Linked DNA regions of Variovorax terrae. The protein of the gene in region 1 binds, or shares a complex with, the protein of each later gene. Links are inferred from orthologs where the notes say so. Each region holds a gene or a part of one and is shown in the gene's direction. Other genes may lie near its edges.

What was found.
Region 2: the proteins of MMF98_RS13080 (region 1) and uvrB are in contact, whole or in part, in a crystal structure (PDB 7EGT), measured with the Thermus thermophilus proteins. The link is inferred for Variovorax terrae from one-to-one orthologs. Residues at the interface, in WP_096412145.1 of Thermus thermophilus: His654, Arg656, Phe657, Gln666, Asp668, Glu669, Lys680, Arg681, Leu682, Ser683, Lys685, Tyr686, Ala687; in WP_096411307.1 of Thermus thermophilus: Glu23, Leu25, Arg26, Asp27, Gly28, Glu29, Arg30, Phe31, Arg55, Glu326, Asp327, Phe328, Glu379, Ser382, Gln383, His398, Gly400, Arg401.

What each region holds. Positions count from the first base shown.
Region 1 is NZ_JALGBI010000001.1:2,763,617-2,778,647, reverse strand. What follows is about bases 155-3,191. They hold MMF98_RS13080 (UvrD-helicase domain-containing protein), read left to right. Parts: upstream 155-502; coding sequence 503-2,881; downstream 2,882-3,191. Other genes in these bases: MMF98_RS13075 (ABC transporter permease), read right to left, coding at 2,977-3,191; MMF98_RS13085 (hypothetical protein), read right to left, coding at 155-477. Outside these bases: more of MMF98_RS13085, read right to left, coding at 1-154; more of MMF98_RS13075, read right to left, coding at 3,192-3,633; MMF98_RS13070 (transporter substrate-binding domain-containing protein), read right to left, coding at 3,626-5,362; MMF98_RS13065 (50S ribosomal protein L11 methyltransferase), read right to left, coding at 5,362-6,045; MMF98_RS13060 (tetratricopeptide repeat protein), read left to right, coding at 6,285-6,737; MMF98_RS13055 (FecR family protein), read right to left, coding at 6,798-7,559; MMF98_RS13050 (BPSS1780 family membrane protein), read right to left, coding at 7,556-8,347; MMF98_RS13045 (homoserine kinase), read right to left, coding at 8,440-9,390; MMF98_RS13040 (hypothetical protein), read right to left, coding at 9,423-9,776; polA (DNA polymerase I), read left to right, coding at 9,833-12,637; MMF98_RS13030 (4-oxalocrotonate tautomerase), read right to left, coding at 12,674-12,898; aconitate hydratase AcnA, read left to right, coding at 13,013-15,031. UniProt on the Escherichia coli protein: A helicase with DNA-dependent ATPase activity. Unwinds DNA duplexes with 3'-5' polarity. Translocates on single-stranded DNA with 3'-5' polarity. Initiates unwinding more efficiently from a nicked substrate than double-stranded DNA.
Region 2 is NZ_JALGBI010000001.1:2,234,015-2,248,914, reverse strand. What follows is about bases 8,255-11,160. They hold uvrB (excinuclease ABC subunit UvrB), read left to right. Parts: upstream 8,255-8,618; coding sequence 8,619-10,703; downstream 10,704-11,160. Other genes in these bases: MMF98_RS10545 (response regulator), read left to right, coding at 10,766-11,160; MMF98_RS10555 (amino acid aminotransferase), read right to left, coding at 8,255-8,513. Outside these bases: arsC (arsenate reductase (glutaredoxin)), read right to left, coding at 1-2; MMF98_RS10590 (roadblock/LC7 domain-containing protein), read right to left, coding at 29-433; MMF98_RS10585 (phosphatase domain-containing protein), read right to left, coding at 479-1,837; electron transport complex subunit RsxB, read right to left, coding at 2,059-2,712; MMF98_RS10575 (polyhydroxyalkanoate depolymerase), read right to left, coding at 2,726-4,087; ygiD (4,5-DOPA-extradiol-dioxygenase), read left to right, coding at 4,335-5,180; MMF98_RS10565 (HdeD family acid-resistance protein), read right to left, coding at 5,299-6,669; MMF98_RS10560 (nucleotidyltransferase family protein), read right to left, coding at 6,745-7,320; more of MMF98_RS10555, read right to left, coding at 7,317-8,254; more of MMF98_RS10545, read left to right, coding at 11,161-11,419; MMF98_RS10540 (ATP-binding response regulator), read right to left, coding at 11,416-13,278; MMF98_RS10535 (response regulator), read right to left, coding at 13,329-13,940; MMF98_RS10530 (RCC1 domain-containing protein), read right to left, coding at 14,024-14,900. UniProt on the Escherichia coli protein: The UvrABC repair system catalyzes the recognition and processing of DNA lesions. A damage recognition complex composed of 2 UvrA and 2 UvrB subunits scans DNA for abnormalities.

The sequences.
Region 1 (15,031 bases):
CGTGCCTTCGGTGCCGGCGGGGATGGTTTCCACCAGCAGCAGCCAGGCGCGCCAGGGGCCGCCGGTGCCCGGCTTCATCTCGATCGAGGTGCCGATGTAGTCGTTGAACGGCAGGCCGTGCGCCACGCGCAGCCGGCGCCCGTTCGCGGCGCCCACCGCATGCGTGGCGAGGCGGGCGGTGTCCTGCGGCGCCCCCTGGCCCAGCGCTTCAAGCCGGGCCAGGCTGTCGCGCGTGGCGGCGGCCGACAGCGGCGCGTCGTCGCCCCGCGCGCTCGGCACGATCCAGTCGATCGCCAGCTCGCGCGGCCCGGGGCGGGCGCTGCGTGCGTCGGACCAGCAGGCCTCGCAGTCGGCGCTGATGAAGCGCTCCACCAGCGCAACGGGCGCGCGCTGGCCGTCGCTGGCGCAGAACGATTGCGCCAGGGCGGGGGGCGGCAGGCAGACGGCCAGGCCAAGCAGAAAAAGGGAAGGCTTCATCGGTGGGCTTTCTACAATGGGGCATATGTTCCCAGAAGTCGCAGCCGAGCCCCCCCTCTTACAGAATCTCAACCCCGAGCAGCGCGCCGCCGTCACCCTGCCCAATGAGCATGCGCTGATCCTGGCCGGCGCGGGCTCGGGCAAAACCCGCGTGCTGACCACGCGCATTGCCTGGCTGCTGCAGAACGGGCAGGTCTCGCCCGGCGGCGTGATGGCCGTCACGTTCACCAACAAGGCGGCCAAGGAGATGATGACGCGCCTCACGGCCATGCTGCCCGTCAACGTGCGCGGCATGTGGATCGGCACCTTCCACGGCCTGTGCAACCGCTTCCTGCGCGCGCATTACAAGCTGGCCAACCTGCCGCAGAGCTTCCAGATCCTGGACACGCAGGACCAGCTCTCGGCCATCAAGCGCTTGATGAAGCAGTTCAACGTAGACGACGAGCGCTTCCCGGCCAAGCAGACGCAGTGGTTCATCGCCGGCTGCAAGGAAGACGGCCTGCGCCCCAACATGGTGGAGGCGCGCGACGAGGAAACCCGCAAGAAGATCGAGATCTACCAGCTTTACGAGGAGCAGTGCCAGCGCGAGGGCGTGGTCGATTTCGGCGAGCTGATGCTGCGCAGCTTCGAGCTGCTGCGCGACAACGACCCGATCCGCGAGCACTACCAGCGGCGCTTTCGCCACATCCTGATCGACGAGTTCCAGGACACCAACAAGCTGCAGTACGCCTGGATCAAGCAACTCGCCGGCCCCGGCAGCAGCGTGCTGGCCGTGGGCGACGACGACCAGAGCATCTACGCCTTTCGCGGCGCGCGCGTGGGCAACATGGCCGACTTCGTGCGCGAATTCAACGTGCAGCACCAGATCAAGCTCGAGCAGAACTACCGCAGCTACAGCAACATCCTCGACTCGGCCAACGAACTCATCAGCCACAACAGCAAGCGCCTGGGCAAGAACCTGCGCACCGATCAGGGCCCGGGCGAGCCGGTGCGGGTGTACGAGGCCACCAGCGACTTCGCCGAGGCGCAGTGGATGGTGGACGAGATGCGCCAGCTGGTGCGCGACCACGGCACCGAGCCGGGCTTTGCGCGCAAGGAGATCGCCGTGCTCTACCGCAGCAATGCGCAGAGCCGCGTGATCGAAACCGCGCTGTTCAACGCCGGCGTGCCGTACCGCGTGTACGGCGGCCTGCGCTTCTTCGAGCGCGCCGAAATCAAGCACGCGCTGGCCTACCTGCGCCTGCTGGAGAACCCGCGCGACGACACCAGCTTCCTGCGCGTGGTCAATTTCCCGCCGCGCGGCATCGGCGCGCGCAGCATCGAGCAGCTGCAGGATGCCGCGCGCGCGATGGGCGCCTCGCTGCACGACGCCGTGAGCACGATGAGCGGCAAGGCCGGCGCCAACCTGGGCGCCTTCGTGGCGAAGATCGACGTGCTGCGCGAGCAGACCCAGGGCCAGACCCTGCGCGAGATCATCGAGCTGGTGCTCGACCACAGCGGCCTGATCGAGCACTACAAGGCCGACCGCGAAGGCGCCGACCGCATCGAGAACCTGGAGGAGCTGGTCAACGCGGCCGAGAGCTTCGTCACCCAGGAGGGCTTCGGCCGCGACGCGGTGGCGCTGCCGGTGGACGAGCTGGGCCGCCCGCTCACGCAGTCGCCCGCCAGCCAGGGGCTGGACCCGAACCTGCCACCGGCCGGCGAGCCGCTGGCGCCCGATGCCGACACCGGCGAGACCCTGAGCCCGCTGGCGGCCTTTCTCACGCATGCGGCGCTGGAGTCGGGCGACAACCAGGCCCAGGCCGGCCAGGACGCGGTGCAGCTCATGACGGTGCACTCGGCCAAGGGCCTGGAATTCGACTGCGTGTTCATCACCGGCATGGAAGAGGGCCTGTTCCCGCACGAGAACTCGATGAGCGACTACGAGGGGCTGGAGGAAGAGCGCCGCCTGATGTACGTGGCCATCACCCGCGCGCGCAAGCGCCTGTACCTGAGCCACTCGCAGACGCGCCTGCTGCACGGCCAGACGCGCTACAACCTCAAGAGCCGGTTCTTCGAGGAACTGCCCGAGGCCGCGCTCAAGTGGATCACGCCGAAGCACCAGGGCTTTGGATCGGGCTTCGGGTTTGCTCCTAATTCTGTAGCTAAGAATGACCGCTACACAAGGACCTCCGGCGGATTTAACCAGGATTTGACGCGTTTTGCGAGCCCGCCGGTGCCGGCGCAGAAGACCGCGCCCGCGCATGGCCTGCGCTCGGGCATGCAGGTGTTCCACAACAAGTTCGGCGAGGGCACGGTGCTCACGCTCGAAGGCTCGGGCGACGATGCGCGCGCGCAGATCAACTTCCCGCGCCACGGCGTGAAATGGCTGGCGCTGAGCGTGGCGAAGCTGACGCCGGTGTAGCGGGCTCTCTGGGTGCGCAGGAAAAACCTCTGACCGGGGCACGGGCCGGGCCGAAGGCTGGGACCATCTGAGGCCCTGATGGCAAGCGCAAGGCCTCAAGGCGACCGGGGATCCGACGGGCGAGCCGCCTGGAGGGGACGGTGAAAGCGCTGGACGAGCTTGACACGCAGATGGTTGATGAGGTGGTAGATCAACTGGAAGCACACGGTGAACATCACCATGACCAAGCCGATCAGGAGCAGCCTGTCGCTCACCTTGGGCAGGGTTTCGATGGCACGCAGCGTGATCGTGGTGGCCTCGACCACGCCCACCGCAGCGCCAAACCCGGACGACAGCACCATGACAAAAAGGGCGCGTACCAGGCCCATCAGAAAGAGCATGGCGGCGACTGGCGAACCATTTCGCCACTGCCGCATGGCCTCGACAGCGTTGTCGGACACATAGGCCGCCGCATACAGGGCGAGTGACACCACCATGGCCAGCCAGGGCGTCATGACAAACTGCCAGCGGCCGACGGAAAAGCCGGCGGACGCGACGTTGACCAAGAAAAACATCACGACAAAAGTGGGCACGGTCCGCATCACCGAGACCAGCCAGGCAGCCGGTGCGGCGGCAAGGCCGTTCCGAAACCGCGCAGCCGCCAGCGGCGCCCCCAGCAGCAGGCCACCCAGCAGGGCGCAGATGGCAATCTGGAAGTTCACGACCAGGCCGGACAGAAAATCCGGCAAGAACCGGGGAAGCAACTCAAGCATGGGCGCCTCCCCTGAGGGCCAGCCGCGCCTGCCACAGGTTGGCCAGGCGATGCACCACGGCAACCAGCAGCATGTAAAAGAGGAGCAAAAAGGTGTAGGTGGTGATGCGCTCACTGGAAAACGACGCAACGTCAGTCAGTGCGGACAGGAGTTCGGGTACACCCATCACCGATGCGGCGGGGCTGCCCCGGGTGGCGTTCACGACGAACGCCACCACTTGTGACCTGGCCCGGTAAACTGCGGCGCTCAAAGCGGGCTGCGATGGCGCACGCTCCTCGCGCAGTGTGAGCATCGCTTCCGCAACGGCCTGCCCTGCGTTGCAGCCGTTGAACAGGCCCAGCACCAGCACGGCGGCGGCAAGCGCCACAAACGGCGAACTGGCACCGGCGGCGCCGACCAGCACACTCGCCAGAATCATGAGCAAAATCAGCGGCGTGGACTGCATTGGCCACAGCAGGCCGCGCATGGCCCAGCGCAGCCACGGCTTATGGGAAGTCAGGCCCGCGCCAAAGGCCAGCGCAAAAGCCCAGGTCGCCAACACGGCACCCAAAACCAGCAAGATGGAAAACCAGATGCCTTCGAAAAGAAGGTCCAGCGCCACCCATGTCTTGAACATGGCCAGGGTGACCTTGATGCCGGTGGCCTGGTGGATGAATTTTTCCAGCCGGCCAACCAGCGGCGCAAATGATGTTGGCTCCAGCTGGTTGTCAGGCGGCGCCAACACGCAGGCCGGGTCCGTCAATGAGGTCATCTGCGCACAGCGGCTGCTTGCCCACAACAGGCGCTGCTGCTCCAGAAATGGCGAGTTCACCCCATATTTTTTGGCCAGCGCCTGCAACGCACCCGAATTGTGCAGGTGCCGCATCGACAGGCCCAGCACGTCTGCAAGGCGTTCACCACCTTCACGCGCCACGGCCGCCCCCCATGGCAATGGTGCAAAGCCAAACTTGGTGTCGTAGGCTGCGGCAAACGCGGGCTGCTGCAGATAGGACGCGAAAAAACTGTCGTCCTGCGCGACCAGAGAGCAGCCGCCCAGGCGAAGTTCATCGACGAGGCTCGAGGCTTTGTCGAAAAGCTTCAGGCGCGCGCCATTGACCGACAGCTCGGCATTGGTGCTGTTACCCACCGTCACGCAGACAGTGTTGCCGCGCAACTTGGCCAGGCCATCGATCGCAAGCTCCTTGCGCCCCAGCACAATGGTCTGCGACTGGTAGTAGTGCGGCCGCACAAAGAGGGCTTCCTTGTCTCTTTGCGAGGTGTGCCCCATGGTGGCAATGACCAAATCAACGCGCCCTTCACCCAGCAGGGCAAGGCGGTTGGCAGGCGTGACCACCACAAACACGGGCGCAACACCCAGCGAATCCGCAAGCTGGCGCGCCAGGTCAATTTCAAAGCCCTGCAGCAGGTTTGCGTTCTCGAAGGCAAATGGCGGGTAGCCGGTGCGCACGCCCACTCTCAGGGTTTTGGTGCAGATGACGCGCGACCACACATCCGCCGCACCATCGCAATTTGTGCTTCTTTGCGGACTGGCCTGTGTTGCCGGTGGCATCGGCGGCGACGGCCGGGTGTCTTGGCCCGCCGCGCTGAAACACAGCAGCGCCAGGCCGATGGCCAGCAACCGGCGCATCGATATCGTCCTGAATGCCGGCACAAGCGCCGAAGTACAGGCCACGACTTGCGCCAGCCTCCGCATGGCGAGGCTGCTTTCATCCACGCGGCAGGTTCGCATCAAGCTTTCTCAGGCTTCCAGCTGATTTCAACAAGGTCGAAATCGACAAACCAGTAGTTGCCCATTTTGTGAATGCCTTGGCCCGTAAAACGCGCCAGCACGGGAGGACTCAGGCTTGCCAGCTTATGCGCGGGCAAAGGCGCCGAAGCACAATAGGCGACGCGGGCTTGCAGGCCCAGGGCATCGGCCATCGCCTGCGTCTTGCCGATGTCGAGAAACACGTTGTGGGTCATCACAGCCAGGCCGCCGGGAGCCAGGTGGCGGCTCAGGCCCGTCAGAAATGGATCGACACAGCGGCGGCCGTCGGCGCCGCCCGCGCTCCAGCTCGCCAGGCGACCATCGCCCTCGATGTGCTCAGCCGCAAACTGCGGCAGGTTGGTGACCACAAGATCAAAGCATGCATCTCCACATGCCGCCCACATGTCACCCTGAACCAGGTTGGCCTTTTCAAGCAAGCCCTCTTGATCCAACAATTTTTGTGTCGCCTGAACTGCCAGCGGTTCGAGCTCCACACCCAACGCACTTTGCGCGCCCAGGGCCAGAAGCGTCGCCATCATCACGCCACTGCCGGTTCCCATGTCGAGCGCCCTGGACGATTGCACACGCGCCGCGTGCTTGCGTACGTAAAGCAGCAAGGCGGCGGTGTACTCGCTCGGGCTGAACAATGATTCGGTGTCGCTCAAAGTCGTTCAAAAAACGGTTTTATGGCATCACAGAGCAGTGGCTCCCCGGCGTCGGGCGAACGGCCGGAAGCACGGGTCGAGCGATAGTAACCTATGGATACACCTTGTAACGAAGCCGTGCGCCGGCGGCCACCTCGCCAGACAGGGGCTGCGCACCGATTGACAGAGGGGGCGAATGGGTTGAAACTTTTTGGTTAATTTCCACTCAAGTGGTTTTTCATAACCGGAGAGCGTTCATCATGATCAAGACCCTCATTGCCTGCCTGGCGCTGCTGGCCGGCGCGGCCTTCGCCGCCGACACGCCTTCCGGCCCGACTGCCAGCGAACGCATGGCCACGGCCCGCAAGGCCATCGACGCCAAGGACTGGAACAAGGCCCTGTTCGAGCTCAGCCAGGCGGCGCGCGAAGAGCCGCGCAACGCCGACGTGCACAACCTGCTGGGCTACACCTACCGCAAGAAGGCCACGCCCGACCTGCCCAAGGCCTTCGAGGAATACAACACGGCGCTCAAGCTCAACCCGAAGCACAAGGGCGCACACGAGTACATCGGCGAGGCCTATCTGATGGACAAGAAGCCGGCCGAGGCCGAGAAGCACCTGGCCGCGCTGGAGCAGATCTGCGGCAACAAGACCTGCGAAGAATACGAAGACCTGGCCAAGGCCATCGCCGACTACAAGGACAAGAACAAGTGAGGCGTGGCCCACCCATGAAAAAGCCCGGCTCGGCCGGGCTTTTTCATGGGCGGCCTGCGGTCAGCGTTGGCGCTGGGTGTCCGCCGGGTGCATCTGCCCGGGCTTGTCTTCCATGTAGCCCTTGCCGTCCTTCACGCCCTTGTGGCCCGAGATCTGCCAGGCCGTGCGCTGGTCGACCAGGCCGGCCAGGTATTCGAGTTCCTCGTCGGTGTGGTTGATGGCCTTGGCCGGCGTGAGGAAGCGGCCTTCCTTGGGCCGGACCTCGCCCCAGAAGGCCTGGTGGTAGTCGGACTGGCTCAGCGCCCGGTCGGGGCCGGCGCCCATCTCCACCGTGCCATAGCAGTTGCAGAAATAGCTGCGGTTGTCCTGCTCGGGAAAGACCTCGGCGTAGACGCCCGTGCCGCGGATGCCTGCGGTCAGCGTGGGCGTGACGATCTGGCGGCTCGACCCCTTGCCCCAGACGCTGGCCACCGCTCCCGTGACCAGGCGCAGCACGCTCACCACGCTCAGCGTGCTGCCGCGCTCCACCGTCAGGCGCGAGTTCTGCCGCACCAGGAACGAGGTGTTGCCGATCACGAAGACCAGGTTCGTGCCGGGCCCGGTCTGCACCTGGTCGCCGGTCATGATGGTGTGCTGCGGCAGCAGCCGGCTGCCGTTGAGCAGCGCGTCGCCCCGCAATTCCACGATGTTGCTGCGGGCCTGGGCCAGCGCGGCGGCCGAGCCGCCCACGGCCGTCCAGGCCGCCGCAGCCTGCAGGAAGCTGCGTCGGCGGAACCAGAGCAGTTCGTTCTCGGTGCGGCCTTGCAGGATGTGCTGGGTCATGCGCTCTCTCCGGGTGGGGTGGGGTCGTCGGCAACGAAGCTGTCGCGGAAGGTGAAATAGGTCGAGGTGAAGAACATGGCCGCCAGCACCAGCGCCACCGGCATCATGAGCAGGGAGGCCAGCTCGGCGCTGCCGCTGAGGGCCGCCATGCTGGTGATCACCGTCAGCGACAGCACGAACACTGCGGCCCAGGTGAGGCCGTAGAGGGTGAAGGCGCGGAAGTTGCGCAGGCATGCGACGAAACTGAAGAACAGGCTCTTGAGCGGCGGCACGCCGTGCCAGTGCACCAGCGCCGGCGCATGCCAGAACAGCAGCGACAGCGGCAGGTACAGGCCCATCGCCACCCACATGGCGAGCTGGAAATCAGGCGCCATCACCAGTTCGCGCGTGAGCTGGCCGCCCACCAGATAAAGCCGCGCGAACTGGCCGCCGTCGAACAGCGCCGAGACGCCCATCACCAGCAGGAAGCCCGCCGCGTAGAGCGCGCCCAGCACCATCATGGCCTGTGCGCGTTGCTGGCCGGCCCGGAAGGCGCTGACCAGGATGGACGGCATCGGGAACTTGCCCTTGGTGGCCTCCAGCGTGGCCGCCATCAGCCCCAGCGAGGCGGCCGGCAGCAGCGCCAGCGCGAGCGCGCCGCCGATGAAGGGCAGCAGCGTGGCCAGCGACATCACGGCCATGAACATGAAGAACAGGCCCGCCAGCGCGAGCGGCTGCTTGAAGAAGGTTTGGATGCCGAGCTTGACCCATTGGATACCGGTACGCGCGGGAACGATGTTCAGTTTCATTGGCGATGCATGAATGAGGGCAATGGGACACGAAGGTTCTGGCCAACCGGGGGGCCCCAGTTTGCGTGACAAATCCAGTGCAGGCAAGCGGCTCAGGCCGTCACCGGCTGGCGGATGCGCTGGCGCAGCACGCGCTCGAAGTGGCCGGGGTCGTGCGGCTGCAGCATGGCGGCTTCGCGCGGCAGGTGGAAGTCCCACAGCCGCGAGATCCAGAAGCGCAGCGCGCCGGCGCGCAGCAGGGCGGGCAGCAGCTGGCGCTCGGCGGCGGCCAGCGGCCGCACGGCGGTGTAGGCGGCAAGGAGGCTGTGGGCGCGAACGGCGTCGTGCGCGCCGGTTTCCAGCTCGATGCACCAGTCGTTCAGACACACGGCGATGTCGAACAGCCAGGCGTCGACGCCGGCGAAATAGAAGTCGAAGAAGCCGCTGAGCTGGCCGTCGTCGAACATCACGTTGTCGCGGAACAGGTCGGCATGCACCGGCCCGCGCGGCAGCGCCGCGTAGGCGGAGGAGGCCGCGACGTGGTTCTGGAACGCCAGCTCGGCCAGGATCAGCGTGCGCTGGCTGTCGCTCAGGTGCACCAGCACCACCGGCACCGTTTCGTTCCACCAGGCCAGGCCGCGCAGATTGGGCTGGCTGCGGTTGAAGTCGCGCGCGGCCAGGTGCATGCGCGCCAGCGTCGTGCCCACGGCGGCGCAATGCTCGGGTCCGGGCGCCAGCACGCTCCTGCCGCGCAAGCGGTTCACCACGGCGGCGGGCTTGCCCTTGAGCCGGTGCAGGATGTCGCCGTCGCGGTCGGCCGCCGGGTCGGGCACGGGAATGCCGCGCTGCGCCAGGTGCTTCATCAGGTGCAGGTAGAACGGCAACTGCTCGGCGCTCAGGCGCTCGAACAGCGTGAGCACATGCTCGCCCTGGTCGGTGGTGGCGAAGTAGTTGGTGTTCTCGATGCCGCCCTCGATGCCGCGCAGCTCGCGCAACTCGCCCAGGTTCAGCTGGCGCAGCAGAGCCTGCGCCTCCTCGAATGAGACTTCGGTGAATACGGCCATCTGGCAACAGTCGTGTGAACGGGCCCTGGTCCCTAGAACTTGATGACGTTCCACACCCGCTGGCCGGTCGGCCCGGGTGTGTCGAGGCCGTTCGGCCGGCTGCGTGCGCCGTCCAGCGGCAGTACCTCGTACTCGGGCACGTTGGCCTTGGGCTGCACGGTGATGCTTTGCGTCTCGCCGCCGTAGCGGACCTCGTCGATGCGCGAGCCGCCGTCTTCCACCCGGATGCGCTCGATGCGCTGGTCGCCGCGCAGCGCGGCCGGCCCCGAGCGGGTCAGCGGCTCCTGCCCGCCGGGCGGGGCCGGCAGGGCGTTGGGCGCCGGGTTCTGGGCCAGGGCCGCAGAGCCGGCGGCCACCAGCAGCAGGGAGAGGAGGACGGCACGCATGGCCCGATTGTAGAGGCGGGGCGCGGCGTGCGGCTGCGGCCGTGCACAATCTGCCCATGAGCGACGAAAAAGCAACTGCAAGCCCGAAAACCCTGGTCCTGGTGGACGGTTCCAGCTACCTGTACCGCGCCTTCCATGCCATGCCCGACCTGCGCGCCGTGCCGGGCGACCCGGCCAGCCCGGCCACCGGCGCCATCCGCGGCATGATCAACATGATGCAGGCGCTGCGCAAGGAAGTGCAGGCCGACTACGCCGTCTGCGTGTTCGACGCCAAGGGCCCGACCTTCCGCGACGCGCTGTACCCCGAGTACAAGGCCAACCGCTCGCCCATGCCGGACGACTTGCGCGGCCAGATCGAGCCGATCCACGAGGTGGTGGGCCTGCTGGGCTGGAAGGTGCTGGCCGTGCCCGGCGTGGAGGCCGACGACGTGATCGGCACGCTGGCTGTGACGGCCGCGCGCCAGGGCGTCGAGGTGGTCATCTCCAGCGGCGACAAGGACTTGTCGCAACTGGTGAACGAGCACATCACCATCATCGACACCATGAACGGCAAGAAGCGCGACGTGGCTGGCGTGACCGCCGAGTTCGGCGTGCCGCCGGCGCTGATGATCGACTACCAGACCCTGGTCGGCGACGCCGTGGACAACGTGCCCGGCGTGCCCAAGGTCGGCCCCAAGACCGCCGCCAAGTGGCTGCAGGAATACGGTTCGCTCGACGCCCTGGTGGCGCGCGCCAATGAGGTGAAGGGCGCCGCCGGCGAGAACCTGCGCCAGACGCTGGACTGGCTGCCCAAGGGCCGCGAGTTGCTGACCATCAAGACCGACTGCGACCTGGCGGCCTATGTGGCGGGCCTGCCGTCGTTCGAGGCGCTGACCTTGGCTGAACAGAACAACGAGGCGCTCAAGACCTTTGGCGAGCAGTACGGCTTCAAGGGGCTGGTCAAGACACTGGCCGCGCAGGCGCCGGCCGAGGCGCCGCCGGCCCGCAAGAAGGCCGACAGCGGCGCACCGGGCCTGTTCGACGAGCCCGAGCCGGCCGCTGCCGCCCCGGTGGCCAGCCACCTGAAATACGACACCGTGTTCACCTGGGAAGCCCTGGAGGGCTGGCTGCGCCAACTGGAGGCCGCCGAGCTGGTGGCGCTGGACACCGAAACCACTTCGCTCGACGAGATGCGCGCCGAGATCGTGGGCATCAGCTTCAGCGTGGTGCCTGGCGAAGCGGCCTACATTCCGCTGGCCCACAACTACCCCGACGTGCCCGCGCAGCTGCCGCGCGACGAGGTGCTGGCGCGGCTGAAACCCTGGCTGGAGAACCCGGCCAAACACAAGCTCGGCCAGCACATCAAATACGACCGCCACGTGTTTGCCAACCATGGCATCGAGGTGCAAGGCTATGCCCACGACACCATGCTGCAAAGCTACGTGCTCGAGGTGCACAAGCCACACGGCCTGGCTAGCCTGGCCGAGCGCCACCTGGGCCGCAGCGGCATCCAGTATGAGGACCTGTGCGGCAAGGGCGTGCACCAGATTTCCTTCAGCCAGGTCGATATCGCCAAGGCCGCCGAGTATTCGTGCGAAGACTCCGACCAGACGCTGGACGTGCACCGCGTGCTGTGGCAGCGGCTGGAGGCCGACGAAAAGCTGCGCGGCATTTACGAGTTGGAGATCGCCAGCAGCGAGGCGCTGTACCGCATCGAGCGCAACGGTGTGCTCATCGACGCGCCCACGCTGGCCGCGCAAAGCCATGAGCTGGGCCAGCGCATCGTGCAGCTCGAAACCGAGGCCTACGAGATTGCCGGCCAGCCCTTCAACCTGAGCAGCCCCAAGCAACTGGGCGAAATCTTCTTCGACAAGCTCGGTATGCCGGTGGTCAAGAAGACTGCCACGGGCGCGCGCAGCACCGACGAAGAGGTACTGGAGAAGCTGGCCGAGGACTACCCGCTGCCGGCCAAACTGCTGGAGCACCGCAGTTTGAGCAAGCTCAAGGGCACCTACACCGACAAGCTGGCCCAACTGGCCAACCCGGCCACGGGCCGCGTGCACACCCACTACGCGCAGGCGGTGGCGGTCACCGGCCGGCTGGCCAGCAACGACCCCAACCTGCAGAACATCCCGATCCGTACGCCCGAAGGCCGGCGCGTGCGCGAGGCCTTCGTCGCGCCGGCCGGCAGCCTGATCGCCAGCGCCGACTACAGCCAGATCGAGCTGCGCATCATGGCCCACATCAGCAGCGACGAGGCGTTGCTCAAGGCCTTCCATGACGGCATGGACGTGCACCGCGCCACCGCGGCCGAGGTGTTCGGCGTGGCGCCCGACCAGGTCAGCAGCGAGCAGCGCCGCTACGCCAAGGTCATCAACTTCGGGCTGATTTACGGCATGAGCAGCTTCGGCCTGGCGAAGAACCTGGGCATCGAGACCAAGGCCGCGGCGGCCTACATCGACCGCTACTTCCAGCGCTTTGCCGGCGTCAAGCGCTACATGGACGAGACCAAGGTGTCGGCCAAGAGCCGGGGCTACGTGGAAACCGTGTTCGGCCGCCGCCTGTACCTGCCCGAGATCAACTCGCCCAACGGCCCGCGCCGCTCGGGCGCCGAGCGCGCCGCCATCAACGCGCCAATGCAGGGCACGGCCGCCGACCTGATCAAGAAGAGCATGGTCAAGGTGCAGCAGGTGCTGGACGCCGAGCGGCGCGGCACCAAAATGATCATGCAGGTGCACGACGAACTGGTGTTCGAGGTGCCGCAGGCCGAGGTGGAGTGGCTCAAGCTCGAAATCCCGCGCCTGATGGCCGGCGTGGCTGACCTCAAGGTGCCGCTGCTGGCCGAGGTGGGGGTGGGGGAGAACTGGGACAAGGCGCACTGAGCGCGCCGAGGCACCCTCGTTCGCCGGGCGCTGGTGCTACTGTTTCTCCGACCACAGCTCCCCACCGGTCGCCCAGTCGCTGCGCTTGACCTCCTGCAGGATCACGTCCACCCCTTCGGGCTTGGAGCCCAGGGTGTCGACCACGGCCTGGGTCAGGGCCTTGACGAGGTTTTTCTTCTGCTCGTGCGTGCGGCCTTCGAACATTTCGACATGGATGGTGGGCATGGGTTTTTTCCTGTGGAGGTGGATGGTTCCGGGCATTGTGCCGTGATCTGTGCCGCGCCCGTTCCGGGGGCCGAGGGTTTGTAAATCTGTCGACAGAACTTGGGTAAAGACTTGCTGGGGAGCAAGATTTTGACCTAAACTGTCGACATAATGAGCCCCGATTGCCGAAATACCCCAAGGAGTCTTGGAAAACAAGACTTAGTTTTTCATGATTTGAAATCGTCTGTCGACAGCCTGAGGCTGTCCAGATTGCCCTTCTGCCTGCGGATCCTCGCGGAGAACGTCCTGCGCCACATCGGGCACAACGATGTGAGCGATGCGGATCTGGAGCGGCTGGCTGCGTGGCAGCCGGACGGGGCCTTGATCGAGGTGCCGTTTCATCCGGCGCGCGTCCTGATGCAGGACTACACGGGCATTCCGGCGCTGGTTGACCTGGCGGCACTGCGCGACGCATCGAGCCAACTGGGCGTCGATCCTCTCGCCGTGAATCCGCAGATTCCTCTCGACCTGGTCATTGACCATTCGCTGATCGTCGACTACGCGGGACGGCCCGACGCCGTCGCCCTGAACCTGGGGCGCGAGTACGAGCGCAATGCCGAGCGCTTCAGCCTGGCCAAGTGGGCGCAAAGCAATTTTCAAGACATGCGCGTTGTTCCTCCCGGCAGCGGCATCCTGCACCAGGTCAACATCGAACATATCGCCTCGGTGGTCCGCACGAAGAAGTTGGACAGCGGCGTGACTATTGCTTACCCCGACACCATGGTCGGCACCGACAGCCACAGCACCATGGTGAACGGGCTGGGGGTGCTGGGCTGGGGCGTCGGCGGCATCGAAGCCGAAGCGGCGCTGCTGGGGCTTCCCTTGCTCGTGCCGGTGCGCAGGGTCATCGGCGTGCGCCTGAGCGGCAAGCTGCGCGAGGGCGTCACCACCACCGATCTGGTGCTGACGCTGACGCAGAAGCTGCGCCAGTTCGGCGTCGTGGACGCTTTCGTGGAGTTTTGCGGCCCCGCCCTGGATGACTTGTCGGTGTCCGACCGGGCCACCGTGGCCAACATGGCGCCGGAGTTCGGCTCCACCTGTGCGTTCTTTCCGATCGACTCGCAAACATTGCGCTACCTGTCCATGACGGGGCGCGATCCCGGCCAGGTGGCGCTGGTGGAGGAATACGCCAAGGCGCAAGGCCTGTGGCGCGATGACGCCGTGACGCCTTCGTACAGCGCCGAGCTGGCGCTCGACCTCGCCGAGGTCGAGCCCTGCGTGGCCGGGCCGCGGCGCCCGCATGACCGGGTGGCCTTGGCGCAGCTTTTCAGCACCTTCGAGGCGGCTGTTCCGCGCGCGAGCGCCGCCACGCGCGCGGCCTTGTCGCATGGCAGCGTCGTGCTCGCGGCCATCACCAGCTGCACCAACACGTCGAACCCCTCGGTCATGCTGGCGGCTGGCCTCGTTGCCGAGAAGGCCATGGCCCGTGGGCTGCGCGTACCGCCATGGGTCAAGACCTCGCTGACACCCGGATCGCGCGTGGTGGCCGATTACCTGAAACAGGCCGGGCTGCAGCGCTCGCTGGATGGGCTCGGCTTTCATGTCGCGGGGTATGGCTGCGCGACCTGCGGGGGCAACTCGGGCAACCTGAGTCCCGACGTGGAGCGGGCCATCCAGGAGCAGGACCTCACGGTCTGTGCGGTGCTCTCGGGCAACCGGAATTTCGAGGCGCGCATCCACCCGCTTGCCAAGGCCAACTATTTGATGTCGCCGCCGCTGGTGGTGGCGTTTGCGCTGGCGGGTCGCATCGATCTCGACTTCAGCGCGGAGCCGCTAGGGCATGACAATCAGGGCGCGCCGGTCTTCCTGCGCGACATCTGGCCTTCCTCGCAGGACATCGCATCGGTGGCCGAGAAGGTGCTGTCCGCGCCGCTGTTCGTCAGCGGGTATGCGGATCTCTTCAAGGGCGACGGCCAGTGGTCCGCGCTGGACGTGCCGCAAGGCGTGCAGTTTCCATGGCAGCCCGAGAGCACCTACATCCGCCGGCCGCCCTACCTCGACGCGTTCGATCCCGGCGCGGCATTGGCAACGCCGGATGTGCAGCAGGCACGGGTGCTGGTCATGCTGGGGGACGCCGTCACGACCGACCATATCTCACCCGTCGGGGCGATCGCCGCTGCTTCGCCAGCC
Region 2 (14,900 bases), 540 kb from region 1 along the record:
ATGATGCGCGTGCCGATGGCTGGCCAGCTCAGAGCCCGGCTTCGAGCTCGGGCATCGCCAAGCGTGCCTTGGTCAGGGCCATGCCCAGATTGGCGGTGCGGCGGCACACGAACACGGCCACGTACTCGGGGTGGACCTTGCCGCGCAGGAACACGTGGATCAGGTTGTCGCTGTTGACGATGATTTCCTGGAAATAGTGGTGGCCGTCGTCCTGCAAGCCTCGCGCTTTCTTGAACATGCGTTCGATCATCGAGACGTTGGGGCCGTTGAACAGGTCGGCCGTGGCTGCCGCCACCAGGTCGATGACTTCGCGCGGGTGCGAGTCCACGGTCTTGATGGCCAGCAGCATGCCGGAGGCGGCATCCACGTAGCCGGCGGCCACGCATTCGGGGACGGTGGAGGCGAGTTTGTTCAGCAGAGCGTCGAGATTCATGGAGAAGATTTCCTTGTGGTCGTGGGGGGAAAAGGGTGAAAGGTGTCAGATGATCTTGCGCAGGATTGCATCCTCGTACTGCTGCAGGAAAACCTCCTGCTCGGCGCTCTGTACGTATTGCGGGTCGATCAGGCGCACGCGGCGCAGCGCCTCGGCGGCGGTCAGCCCTTCGCGCACCAGCCACGAGGCGAGCACCGTGCCGGTTCGGCCAATGCCGGCCAGGCAGTGCACGGCCAGTACCTCGCCCCGGCGCAGCAATTGGTCCATGCGCAGCAGCAGCATCTGGATCTGGGCCACGCTGGGCGGTTCGCGGTCGCGTACCGGCAGGTGCAGGTTGTTCAGGCCCTGGCGCTGCAGGGCGTCCTGGGGCAGGTCGTGCTCGGTCAGCGTGATGAGGCGGGTGATGCCGCAGCGGCGCAACGCCTCCAGGTCGCGGTCGATGTCCTGCACCACGCCCGGCAGCGGTGTGCCGGCCAGCCGGCCCGGCACCAGCCAGTGGAAGCCGCGCGGGCCGCGGCTGGCGGGCACCGCGTCCGGCTGTCCCTGCAGCGGTAGCTGGGTTGCTGGAGCCTGTTGCTGCGCCAGCGCCCGTTGGGCGGCGGCCGGCAGAGGCGGGGGCACGGGCGCGTCGTCGGCCAGGCTGGCCGGGTCGGCGCCGGGGGCAGGCAGCGCGCAGCTACCGGTGCGCACGAACTGGCGGCCGGCGTCTGACTGCGGTGCCACCAGGAAGTCCTCCATGCCGCCGGCCTCCTGGATGCGGCCGCCGGCCAGCAGCAGCATGTGCTGCGCTGCCCGCCGGGCCTGGCGCTGGTTGTGCACCACGAGCAGCAGGGCCGAGGTGTGGGCGATGCGCTGCAGCAGGTCGATCAGCAGGTGGGCGTCGTGTTCGTCCAGGTCGGCCGTGGGCTCGTCCACCATGAGCAGTGCCGGCTCGGCCGCAGCCTCGCGCAGGATGGCGACGGCGCGCTGCTGCACGGTGGGCAGCTCCAGCGTCGGCTGATCCAGGTGGTCGGCCAGCTCGGGCAGGCCCATGGCCGTGACGTAGTCGGCGCACCAGTCGCGCAGCGCGGCCGGACCCAGGGCCAGGCGCGGCCGGGCCAGCTCGGCCACTGCCTGCAACGTCGACGCCATCATGAGGCGGGCGTTCTGTTTCACCAGCGCGGGCCGGTGGCTGTCAGACAGAGGTCGGCCCAGGTACTCGATCTGGCCCCAGGCGGTGAAGCGGGGGTTGCCGTCGTTCAGCCCGGCGAGCGAGCGCAGCAGCGTGGATTTGCCGGTGCCGGCGGGGCCCAGCAGCGCGGTGACGGCCTGGGCGCGCAGCGCGAAATCGAGTTCGGCCAGGATGACCTTGTCGCCGAACGCCACCCCATATCCCTCGGCGTGCAGGCAGTGCTGATGCTGCATCGATGCTCCCTCTTTCCTTGTCTCTGTTGTGTTTTGGACCGGTCGCCAGGAGCGTGTCGTGCTCGCGGGCGCCTTGATCCTTCTCAGGAAAGTGAGGGATTCTAGGGTGTGTGTACTAGGGATTACCCTTGTTCATTTTTGCCCCAGGAAATGCTTCGGATACTGATGTGGTTTCAGTCTGGTGTCAGAAATGGCTGATACCGGCGCCATCGCGCTGGCCGCTATGCGTTGCGCCGGGCCTTGGCCCGTGCCAGCGCGGCCTCGATGACGGCACGCTTGCGGGCCAGTTCGGCGGCATCGCCGCTTTGGGTGTGGGCCGGCAGGTCTGCCAGCTTGGCTTGGGCCTTGGTTTCGAGCCTTTTCTCGTTATCGTCCACGTCCCGCCGTGCTTTGATGCTATGGAATTCATAGCGATCGCGGGCCTGGGCGGCCAGTGTGGGTGACCACGCTGCCCAGCCGGTGCGCTCGCCGCTGACGTTCTCCAGGCTGATGCAGTCCACCGGGCAGACCGGGATGCACAGCTCGCAGCCGGTGCAATGCGGCTCGACCACGGTGTGCATGAGCTTGTTGGCGCCGACGATGGCATCGGTCGGGCAGGCCTTGATGCACAGGGTGCAGCCGATGCACCAGGCTTCGTCGATGACGGCCACGGCACGCGGCCCTTCAGTGCCGTTGGCCGGGTTCAGCGGCAGGGCGGGCCGGCCCGTCAGCGCGGCCAGCCGCCCGATGCCCTCGGCGCCGCCGGGCGGGCACTGGTTGAGGGGGGCACCCTCCGCGGCGATGGCTTGCGCGTAGCTCGCGCAGTCCGGGTAGCCGCAGCGCGTGCACTGGGTCTGCGGCAACAGGTCGTTGAGGCGGCGGGCGAGGTCTTGCACCGGCGTGAGTGGGTCAGGCCTTCGCTGCCTTGCGCTTCGCCGCTGGCCGGGCCGGGCTTCGGGCTGCTACTTTTTTGGTAGCAGCCGATGACCGCACCGCCTGGACCTGCGGCTGATTGTGTTCATGAATGAAGGCTTTGACCTGGGGGTAGACCACGTCGCGCCAGCGGCGGCCGCTGAAAATGCCGTAATGGCCCGCGCCCTTGACTTCCAGGTGTTTCTGCAGCGTCTTAGGGATGCCGCTGCACAGGCCGTGCGCCGCTTCGGTCTGGCCGGCGCCCGAGATGTCGTCGAGCTCGCCTTCCACCGTGAAATGCGCCGTGGTGGTGATGTCCTGCGGCCGCACGCGCTCGAGCTGGCCATCCACGCCCCTCACGTCCCAGGTGCCGTGCACCAGCCGGAATTCCTGGAACACGATGCGGATGGTTTCCAGGTAGTAGTCGGCATCCATGTCGAGCACGGCGTTGTACTCGTCGTAGAACTTGCGGTGCGCTTCGGCGCTGGCGTCGTCGCCCTTGAGCAGGTTCTTGAAATAGTCGTAGTGGCTGCTGGCGTGGCGGTCCGGGTTCATGGCCACGAAGCCCGTGTGCTGCAGGAAGCCCGGGTAGACGCGCCGCCCGGCGCCGGGGAAGTTGCTCGGCACGCGGTAGATGACGTTGTTCTCGAACCACTCGAAGCTCTTGTTCATGGCCAGGTTGTTGACGGCCGTGGGCGACTTGCGCGCATCGATCGGGCCGCCCATCATGGTCATGGTCAGCGGCGTGGTCTCGCCACGGCTGGCCATCAGCGATACCGCGGCCAGCACCGGCACGGTGGGCTGGCACACGCTGATCACGTGGCAGTTGCCGTAGACGCCCTGCAGGTGGCGAATGAACTCCTGCACGTAGTTGACGTAGTCGTCCAAGTGGAACTCACCGTCGGCCAGCGGCACTATGCGGGCGTTCTTCCAGTCGGTGATGTAGACCTTGTGGTCCTTCAGCATGGTGCGCACGGTGTCGCGCAGCAGCGTGGCGTAGTGGCCCGACAGCGGCGCCACGATCAGCACCGCGGGCTGGCCCTTGAGCTGGGTCAGCGTTGCCGGGTTGTCGGAGAAGCGCTTGAAGCGGCGCAGCTCGCAAAAGGGCTTGTCGATCTCCACGCGCTCGTGGATGGCCACGTCCACGCCGTCCACGTTGACGGTCTGGAGCCCGAACGCGGGCTTTTCGTAATCCTTGCCCAGCCGGTACAACAGGTCGTAGCTGGCCGAGACGCGCTGCGCGAACGGGTTCTGGCCGAACGGCGAGAGCGGGTTGCTGTAGAGTTTGGCGGCGGCCTGCGCGAAATCGGCGAAGGGCTCCATCAGGGAGCGCTGGGCTTCATAGATCTGGTAGAGCATCGGGGGCCTGTTATCCGGTTATGTTGCGGTGCAATATAGCAGTTGCGGGGCCCGGACGCAGGCAGTGAAAACACCGACACTGGCACAGGTTGGGCCTTTGGAGGCAAGATGAGCACGGGGAACCTTTGCAAACCCCCATCACTCTGTTCTTGATCAGCCTTTTGGTTATATAGCAGAACGATTTCATATGCATCGAAGAACCTTGCTGGCCGCCGCGGGCGGTTCAGCCGCCTCCATGGGAGCTTTCATGACCACGATTGCCGATGCCGCCGCGCTGGATCAACTCAAGTCGCTCAAGAAAACCGAGCGCATGCCCGTGCTGTTCATCGGCCACGGCAGCCCGATGAACGCCATCGAGGACAACGAATTCCGCCAGAGCTGGCAGGCGCTGGGCAAGGAGTTCGGCACGAAATTCCCCCGGCCGCAGCTGATCCTGTGCATTTCGGCACATTGGCTCACGCGCGGCTGGTACCTCACGGGCATGGACAAGCCCAAGACCATCCACGACTTCGGCGGCTTTCCGCAGGAGCTGTTCGACCAGCAGTACCCCGCGCCCGGCGCGCCGGCCGTGGCGCTCGAAATCAGCCAGGGCATCAAGCAGCCGGCCGTGGGCCTGGACAAGCAGGAATGGGGGCTGGACCACGGCACCTGGTCGGTGCTCAAGCCGATGTTTCCCCAGGCCGACATTCCGGTGGTGCAGCTCAGCATGGACTACAACCGTCCGCCGGCCGAGCATTTCGCGCTGGGCCGCCAGCTCAAGGGCCTGCGCGATCGCGGCGTGCTGATCGTGGGCAGCGGCAACATCGTGCACAACCTGCGCGCCACCCAGCGCAGCGCGGCCAGCAACCAGGCCTACGACTGGGCGATCGAGTTCGACAAGACGATCGGCGACTACCTGCAAAAGGGCAACCTGGCGGCGCTGGCCGACTTCCAGAAGCTGGGCCAGGTGGCGCAGCTGGCCCATCCCACCTACGACCACTACCTGCCGCTGCTGCACGCCGCCGGCGCGGTGGACGCCAAGGAAGCGCCGCGCTTCTTCAACAACCTGTTCCAGGCGGCCTCGATCTCGATGCGCTCGGTGGTCTGGGGCTAGGAGCGGCTGGCTATTGCTATCGAAATGATAGCTTCAGAGCACCGCGGGGCCAGGACATCCGCCGCTTTTAATTTGATAATCGGCCGATGACGGGGTTTGGCTCCCTCGCGGCACCGGTTCACTCTGGAGCGCGCGCCGCGCTGGCGTGCTCGTCCCTCCAGCGCCGGCGCGACAGCATCCTGCGGCGCATGGCGAGGCGCGTCATCTTGACCCAGCCAAAGGGCCGGGGGTCGGCCAGCATGCTGATGGCGCGCGCGTAGTCGAGCGTCAGCCCCGGCGTCCAGGCCATGGTGGCGGCGCGCTTGCGGATCTGGGCGGCTACCCAGAGCTCGGGCGTCACCAGGATGCGGAAGAAAGCGCGCCAGCCGCGGTCTTGCCCGTGTACCTGTCCCACCGAGCCTTCGACGGCGGCCTCGAGCGCGCGCGCCACGCTGCTGGAGCAGTTGCGGTGCGTGAGGTTGTAGGTCGCATCCTGCCGGTAGCCGTCCCAGAACAGGCGCAGCCGGGCCGGGTTGTAGTTGCGGATGCGCACCTTGGTGGTGGATTCGCACCACGCCCTGGCCTCGGTCGCGTAGTCGGGCTGGAAGAGGCCCGGCACGTCGTTGTCCCGCGTAGCGCGCAGCACCCGGCCCAGTTCGCTGGGAGAGCGGTCGATCTCCACGCCGGGGTAGAGGCTGATGTAGATGCCCTCGGGCGACTCCAGCGCGGCATGGCCGGTGGAGATGACGCCGTTGACGTCGACGGCCGCGATGTAGCGGTCGACGATGGGCGCGCGCTGCACCGGCGCCTTCGAGGTGCCGACGGGCGTCCACACATGCACCGTCAGCGCCTTCTCGCCTGCGGCGGGCGGGCCGTCCCACTCGAGAGGCGCTTCGGGGCCGGACGGCTGGTTGGTCGGGGTGGCCGCCCGGGAGGCAGAGCCGAAGCCCGGGTTGTGGGTCAGCGTGCGGGTGCGCAGGGCGACCAGGATGATGCTCCAGCCGCCGAACACCAGGGCCAGGCCCACGCAATAGGCGACGGTGCCCACGTAGTGCGTGGGGTAGGGCTGGTAGAAGAAGATCGCCACGCCGATCTCGATCAGGCCGCCGGCCATCGCGGCGCGCCAGCGCCGGAAGCGGACCAGGTAGGCCGAGACCGACTGCAGCAGACCGTCGGCCAGGAACAGGGTGCCGAAGATCATCGACAGGATGAAGTTGCCGTGCCGGTAGTCGCCCAGGATCAGCACGGCGGCCCCGGCGAAGGCCAGGCCCTTGATGTAGCGCAGCGCGCGCTGGCCGCCGACGCCGGTCCAGGCCACGGCCAGGGTGGCCAGGCCCTCGGCCAGCAGCAGGTAGGCGAACAGGCCCAGCGGGAAGTACAGCACGCCGTCCAGCGCGTCGATCAGGACGAAGACGCCGGCCAGCGCGCTCAGGCAGCCGGCCACCATGAGGCTGCGCCAGCGCTGGCGCAGGTAGTCGACGCCCAGCAGAATCATGATCAGTCGTGCCACAGTGGATCCCAGCGGCGCGAGGGCGCCTGATGAAGTGGCGAAAGTATAAAAGCCCCGAGTGGGGCCGCGCGGGCGTCAGGCGCGCGTTTCGAGCCAGCCCCAGCGGGCCCGGTAGCTCGCCACCTTCCGCGTGAACAGGGTGCGGTGGTCGCACAGGGGGTTGGGGCGCAGGATGCCCTGGTACAGCTCGTCCAGCCCGTTCGGGGCATAGAGCACCGGCTCGGCGCCGCAGGCTTGCAGGCCGACGCAGGTGCAGCGCACCAGGAAGCGGTCGAGCCCGTCCTGCGAGCAGGTCAGCGCCGGGTAGGGGAAGCCGAAATAGTCTGGATACCACGTATGCACGCGGGCCTGGTTCTTGATTTCGACCGTGATGCCGAGGTCGGCGCAGCAGGCCTCGACCCGGGCCTGCACCGCCATTTCGGCCTGCGCCGACAGGTCGCTTGCATCGAAATAGAACAGGTCGTAGTCCTTGATCCCCGCTATGGGCGGGCGGCCCGAGCGGAGGTTCCAGACGGTCTGGAACAGGCAGCCTGCGACCAGCCAGGCGTCCGGCAGCTTCAGGCCGGGCAGGCGCTCCAGGATGGCCCGGTTGTGCGGGTTCTGCAGCGCGTCCTGCGTGAAGGTCTCGGCGCTGGCGGGCGCCAGGTTCAAAGGACCTTGGCGATGGCCGCGCAGACGTAGTCGATGTTCTTGCTGTTGAGCGCGGCCACGCACATGCGGCCGGTGTCGGTGCCGTAGACGCCGAACTCGTTGCGCAGGCGCACCATCTGGTCCTTGGTGAGGCCCGAGTAGCTGAACATGCCGATCTGCGTGGTGATGAAGCCCATGTCTTCCTTCACGCCGGCCGCCTTCAGCTTTTCCACCAGCGCGATGCGCATCTGCTTGATGCGCAGGCGCATGTCGCCGAGCTCCTTCTCCCACAGCGCGCGCAGCTCGGGCGTGTTGAGCACGGTGGCCACCACGGTGCCACCATGGATGGGCGGGTTGCTGTAGTTGGTGCGGATCATGATCTTGAGCTGGCTCAGCACGCGGTCGGCTTCTTCCTTGCTGTCGCACAGCACCGAGAGGGCGCCCACGCGCTCGCCGTAGAGGCTGAAGCTCTTGGAGAACGAGGTCGAGACGAAGAAGGTCAGGCCGGCGGCGACGAACTTGCCGATCACGGCGCCGTCCTCGGCGATGCCCTGGCCGAAGCCCTGGTAGGCCATGTCGAGGAAGGGCACGAGCTCCCGCGCCTTGACGGCCGCGATCACCTGGTCCCACTGCTCGGGCGTGATGTCATAGCCCGTGGGGTTGTGGCAGCAGGCGTGCAGCACGACGACGGTGCCGGCCGGCGTGGCCTGCAGGGCCGCCAGCATGCCGTCGAAGTTGACGCCGCGGCTGGCGGCATCGTAGTAGGGGTAGGTTTCCACCGTGAAGCCGGCCTGCGTGAACAGGGCGCGGTGGTTCTCCCAGCTCGGGTCGCTGATCAGCACCTTGGCGGCGGGCTTGAGCTTGCGCAGGAAGTCGGCGCCGACCTTCAGGCCGCCGGTGCCGCCCAGCGCCTGGATGGTGGCCACGCGGCCGGACTTCACCGGCTCGCTGTCGGCGCCGAACACCAGGCCCTTCACCGCCGAGTCGTAGGCGGCGATGCCGTCGATCGGCAGGTAGCCGCGCGCCTTGGGCGCTTCCATCATCTGCTTCTCGGCCGCCTGCACGCATTCGAGCAGCGGCAGCTTGCCGTTGTCGTCGTAGTACACGCCCACGCCCAGGTTGACCTTGTGCGGGTTGGGGTCGGCGGCAAATTGCTCGTTGAGGCCCAGGATGGGGTCGCGCGGCGCCATTTCCACGGCGGTGAAAAGAGACATGAGAAATCCTCGGATGTTGTCGAAATCTGTCAGTAGCGAAGAGGCCGGACCTGTTGTACTCTGCCGGGTTATCCCCAATTTTAAGGGCTGATGCAAAAACCACCCATGCCAGAAGCGATCGAACTCATGCCCGCCAAGCAAAATGGCGAATTCATCAGTTTTCCTGATTCGCCCTTCGAGCTGTTCCAGCCCTATCCCCCCGCCGGCGACCAGCCCACGGCCATCGCCCAGCTGGTCGAGGGCGTGCGCGACGGCGAGGTGTTCCAGACCCTGCTGGGCGTGACCGGCTCGGGCAAGACCTTCACCATGGCCAACGTGATCGCCCGGCTGGGCCGCCCGGCCATCGTGTTCGCGCCCAACAAGACGCTGGCGGCGCAGCTCTACAGCGAATTCCGCGAGTTCTTCCCCAGGAACGCCGTCGAGTATTTCGTCAGCTACTACGACTACTACCAGCCCGAGGCCTACGTGCCGCAGCGCGATCTGTTCATCGAGAAGGACTCGGCGATCAACGAGCACATCGAGCAGATGCGCCTGTCCTGCACCAAGAGCATCCTGGAGCGGCGCGACGTGGTGATCGTGGCCACCGTCTCGGCGATCTACGGCATCGGCGAGCCCGAGAGCTACCATCGCATGATCATGACGCTGCGCGCTGGCGACAGGATGGGCCAGCGCGACGTGATCGCCCAGCTCATCCGCATGCAGTACCAGCGCAACGACCAGGATTTCTCGCGCGGCAAGTTCCGCGTGCGCGGCGACACCATCGACGTGTTTCCGGCCGAGCACAGCGAACTGGCGGTGCGCATCGAGCTGTTCGACGACGAGATCGAATCGCTGCAGCTCATGGACCCGCTCACGGGCCGCATCCGGCAGAAGATCCCGCGCTTCACCGTCTACCCGTCCAGCCACTACGTGACGCCGCGCGACAAGGTGCTGGCCGCGGTCGAGACCATCAAGGTCGAGCTGGACCAGCGCCTCAAGGAGTTCGTGGACGCGGGCAAGCTGGTCGAGGCCCAGCGGCTGGAGCAACGCACCCGCTTCGACCTGGAGATGCTCAGCGAGGTCGGCCACTGCAAGGGCATCGAGAACTACACCCGCCACCTCTCGGGCGCCGCGCCCGGCGACCCGCCCAGTACGCTGACCGACTACCTGCCCAAGGATTCGCTGATGTTCCTGGACGAGAGCCACCAGATGATGGGCCAGCTCAGCGCCATGTACAACGGCGACCGCGCGCGCAAGACCACGCTGGTGGAGTATGGCTTTCGCCTGCCGTCGGCGCTGGACAACCGGCCGCTCAAGCTCGAGGAGTTCGAGCAGCGCATGCGCCAGGTGGTGTTCGTTTCGGCCACGCCGGCCGACTACGAGAAGACGCACACCGGCCAGGTGGTGGAGCAACTGGTGCGGCCCACCGGCCTGGTGGACCCCGAGGTGGAGGTGCGCCCGGCCACCCACCAGGTGGACGACGTGCTGCAGGAGATCCGCATCCGCGTCGAGAAGCACGAGCGCGTGCTCATCACCACGCTGACCAAGCGCATGGCCGAGCAGCTCACCGACTACCTGAGCGACAACGGCGTCAAGGTGCGCTACCTGCACAGCGACGTGGACACGGTCGAGCGCGTGGAAATCCTGCGCGACCTGCGCCTGGGCACCTTCGACGTGCTGGTCGGCATCAACCTGCTGCGCGAAGGGCTGGACATTCCCGAAGTCTCGCTGGTGGCCATCCTCGACGCCGACAAGGAAGGCTTCCTGCGCGCCGAGCGCTCGCTGATCCAGACCATCGGCCGCGCCGCGCGCAACCTCAACGGCCGCGCCATCCTGTATGCCGACCGGATGACGGAGTCGATGAAGAAGGCCATCGGCGAGACCGAGCGCCGCCGCATCAAGCAGGTGGCCTACAACGAGGCCCACGGCATCACGCCGCGCAGCATCGTAAAGCAGGTGCGCGACCTGATCGACGGCGTCTACAGCGAAAAGGCCGGCAAGGAAGCCGAGCGGCTGGAGCTGCAGCGGGCCCAGATCGAGGACATGAGCGAGAAGGACATCGCCAAGGAAATCAAGCGCCTGGAAAAGCAGATGCTCGAACATGCGCGCAACCTCGAGTTCGAGAAGGCCGCCCGCGTGCGCGACCAGCTGGCCCAGCTCAAGCAGCAGGCCTTCGGCGCGCCGGGCGTCGACAACGTGGTGCCTGGCTGAATCGAAGACAATACCTGGAGAATGCCCAAGCCGGACCGTCCACCCGAAGCCTCGAAACGCTGATGCACTACCTGCTGATCGAAGACCACCCGCTCGTGCGGGAAGGCATGATGCAATGCATCATGCAGTTCCAGCCGGATGCGAAGTTCACGCAGGCCTCGAGCTGCGCCCGGGCGCTGGCCGTGCTCGACTCGATGAATGCCGAAATCGATGTGGTGCTGCTGGACATGGGGCTGCCCGACAGCCAGGGCATCGAGACCCTGCAGCGAGTGCGCAAGGCCTGCACCACGCAAAGCATCGGCATCGTTTCGGGCAACAACGACCTGGACCTGGCCGTGCAATGCATCCAGAACGGCGCCAGCTGCGTCATTCCCAAGCATGGCGACCTCGCCGAGTTCGAGCTGGGCCTGCGCGCGCTGGCGCAGCGCCGGGTCTATTTCCCCAAGGAACTGTTCGTGGCCAGCCGCGTTGATTTCAACGACGTGAGCACCCCCGGCGAAGAGCTGCTGACGCCGCGCCAGCGCGATGTCCTCAAGCTGCTGCTTCGCGGCTGCTCCAACAGCATCATCGGTACCGAACTGCACATCAGCCCCGAAACCGTGAAGCTGCATGTGAGCGCCATCTACCGGGCCTACCGCGTGGCCAGCCGTGTCGAGCTGTTCCTGAGCTGCGCCAACCGCAGCGTCAAAGCGCCAGACTTCATCGGGCAGCGTTAGTCGACCAGCATCTCATGGAGTTTGTCGCGCAGCACGTCTGGCGGCACGGGCTTGTGCAGCAATGCGAGCTGGTGATGGGCGGCGAGCTGCAGGGCGTGGGCGCTGGTATCGCCGGAGACCAGCAACGCGGGCAGGGCGCGGCCCAGCAGGCCGCGTAGCTGCAAGACGAGATCCAGGCCCGATGCGCCTGCAGTGAGCCACAGGTCGCTGATGATGAGCTCGGGCTGCCAATCGCCTTCGCTGTCGTGGCTGCTCGTGTCGCCATCCTGGCGCGGGCGCGCATGCCGCAGCGCCTCGGCGGGGGTGGTGGCCGCCCTGGCATCGCATCCCCATTGCCCCAGCACCGACAGCATGGCATTGCAGATCGACTTCTGATCGTCCACCACCAGCACACGCAGGCCATACAGCACGCCCGGCTCATCGCTGCCGCCGAACGCCTGGGGCGCAGCCGGCTCCTCCACCGGCGGCGCATGCGCCAGCGGCACCGTCACGAAAAAGCAGCTGCCTTGGCCCGGGCGCGAGCGCAAACCCAAGGGCCAGGCGCACGCATCCGTCAGCCGGCGCACCGTGGCCAGCCCGATGCCCAGGCCCTTGGCCTGGTCGCGCTCGGGGTTGTGCAGCTGGTAGAACTCCTCGAACACCCGGCCCTGCTCCTGCGGGGCAATGCCGATGCCGGTGTCCCAGACCTCGATGCGCACCGCCTCGCCACGCAGCCGCATGCCCATCAGCACGCCGCCCTGCCGGGTGTAGACCAGCGCATTGGCCAGCAGATTGCTGAGCACGCGGGTCAGGATGAGCGGGTCGGCATGCACCGTCAGGGCGCGGGCGTGCACACGCAGCCGCAGGCCGCGCTGCTGCGCCAGCGGCCTCATCTGCGCGGCGAGCTTGTTCAGCAGCACGCCCAGCCGCACCGGACGCGGTTTGACGGACAGGTCGCCGCGATCGAGTTGCGACAGGCTCAGCAGGTCATCGAACAGCGCGCTGAGCGATGCTGCGCTGGCGCTGACCTGCTCGACGAGGGGCGCCTGCGTGGCCGGGCGGGCCTCGTTCCTGAGCTGCCCCACCAGCAGGGTGAGCGCGTGCAGGGGCTGCCTCAGGTCGTGGCTGGCCGCCGCAAAGAAGCGTGATTTGGATTGCCCGGCTTCCTCGGCAGCTTCGCGGGCGGCGATGGCCGTGCTCTTCTCGACTTGCAGGCTGTCGACCAGCCGGTCTTTTTCGAGCTGCAGGTCGAGCAGGCGGCCGACCATGCCCGACTGCTTGCGCACGATCGTGACCGCGAAGCCCAGCATCAACAGCGACTGCCCTATCAGGATGGCCTGTTCCTGGATGTCGAGCACGAACAGCGAGACCAGGGTGATGCCCACGGTCGGCGCGGCGATGGCCGCGAACCCCGGTATCCACTGCGCGCTGGTGAACATGCCGCCGGCAAGGACCAGCGCGGTGAAAGAGACGATCAGGAACATGATGACGGGCTGGGCCGGGTCTGAAAAAATGCCAATCGCCAGCGGCATGGGCAGCGCCTGCGCGAACTGGCCCAGCATCAGCAGCCAGGCCCAATGCCGCTTGCGCGCCGCCATGCCCTCGTCCTGCGCGCGCGGTACGCCGTGCGGCTCGTGGCTGAGGGGGCGAAGCTTCAGGTAGCGGTAGATCAGCAGCCGCATGCCGCAGATCGCCACGACGCTGCCAAACCAGCCGAGCACCCAGCTCGTGGGGAAGCGGCCCCACAGCGCCACCACCAGCAGCAGGGACACGGACAGATGCGACAGCAGCACCGAGGGCCAGGCCGCCAGCAGCAGATTGAGGCGGTAGGTGATCTGGCTCGGCGGCTGCAGCAGGAAGCGGTCGGTGAGGGATTGCATGGGAGCAGGGTGGTTGGGGCATTGTGCACATCGCCGTGCCGGCGCCGCGGCTAGGGGCGGCGCAGCAGCGCCTGCACCATCTTGTCGCGCAGCACGCTGGAGGTGACGGGTTTGCACGCCAGCGTGAGGCCGTGGCGCGCGGCAAGCTGCGCCTGCTCCGGCGTGGTGTCGCCCGAAATGAGCACGGCGGCCACCTGGCGCCCCATCGCGCGGCGCACGTCCTGCACGGCGTCGATGCCGGACCCGTTGCCCGGCAGGCGATAGCCGCTGAGCACCAGCTCGGGCGTCCACGAGCCTTCGCTGTGCCGTCCGCCATGCCGTGCGTGCTGCTGTGCGACCAGGGCCAGCGCTTCGGCCGCATTGGCGACCACGCGCGCGTCGCAGTGCCATCGAAACAGCAAGACCTGCAGGGCGTGGCGGATGGCGGGCTCGCCATCCACCAGCAGCACGCGGCAGCCGTACAGCAGGTCGTCGCTGCTTTCCATGGTGTCGTCGTTGGCACTGTCCGCGGCAGGCATCGCCTCCCGATGTCCGGCCGGTATCTCTCTGGGCCGGGGCGCGGGCTGCGCCTGCACGCCGATGCGGTGCAACGGGCGGCGCTGAACCGCCGCAGAAAACGCCCGCGCCACGGCGCACAGGCCCACCCGCATCGAAGCACGCATGGCGCCTTGCAGCGTCTGGAGCCACGAACGGAGGGGCCGGGTGGACTGCATCGATGACGCCAACGTGCCAGACGCCGCGGGCCCTATTTCCAGTAGACCGCGCCGCCGGTGACGGCGGTGGGCGCCATCTTGAGCGCGGTGGTGCCGTCGCCGAGCTGCCCGTTGCTGTTGTAGCCCAGGCAGAGTGCCGTGCCGCTGGCCTGGAGCGCGCAGCTGGTGTAGCCGCCCGCGCTGAGGGCGGTCACGTTGCTGAGGCCGGGGACGAGGATGAAGTTCGGCTTGGCGGCGAAGGTGCCGTCGCCGAGCTGGCCCAGGCCGTTGTAGCCCCAGCACGCGACGGTGCCGTCGGATTTCAGCGCACAGCTGTGGATGTCGCCCATCGCAACGGCCACCGCGCCGCCCAGCCCGGCGACCACGACCGGGCCCGAATAGGTGGTCTGGGAGCCATCGCCCAACTGGCCCCAGCCGTTGTAGCCCCAGCACACGACGGTGCCATCCGATTTGAGGGCGCAGGTGTGCTGCGCCCCGACGCTGATGGCCGCCACGCCGCTCACGCCGGCCACGGCCGTAGGGGCGAGGACGTTTGTCGGCAAGTTCGAGCCGCTGCCCATCTGGCCGGCCTGGTTGTAGCCCCAGCAGGCCACGGTGCCGTCTGCCTTCAGCGCACAGCTGTGGTAGTCCCCCGCGCCTACCGCGACCACATTGTTCAGGCCGGGCACGGCAACCGGCGTTGCCTGGTCGGTGAACCCGCCGTCACCCAGCTGGCCAAAGCCGTTGTAGCCCCAGCAGGCCACCGTGCCGTCGGCTTTGACGGCGCAGCTATGGCCGTCGCCTGAACTCAAGCCCACCGCGTTGGTGATGTTGAGCACGGCCACGGGGATGGCGGCCAGGGTGGTGGTGCCATTGCCGAGCTGGCCCGAGGCGTTGTAGCCCCAGCAGGCGACGGTGCCGTCGGATTTC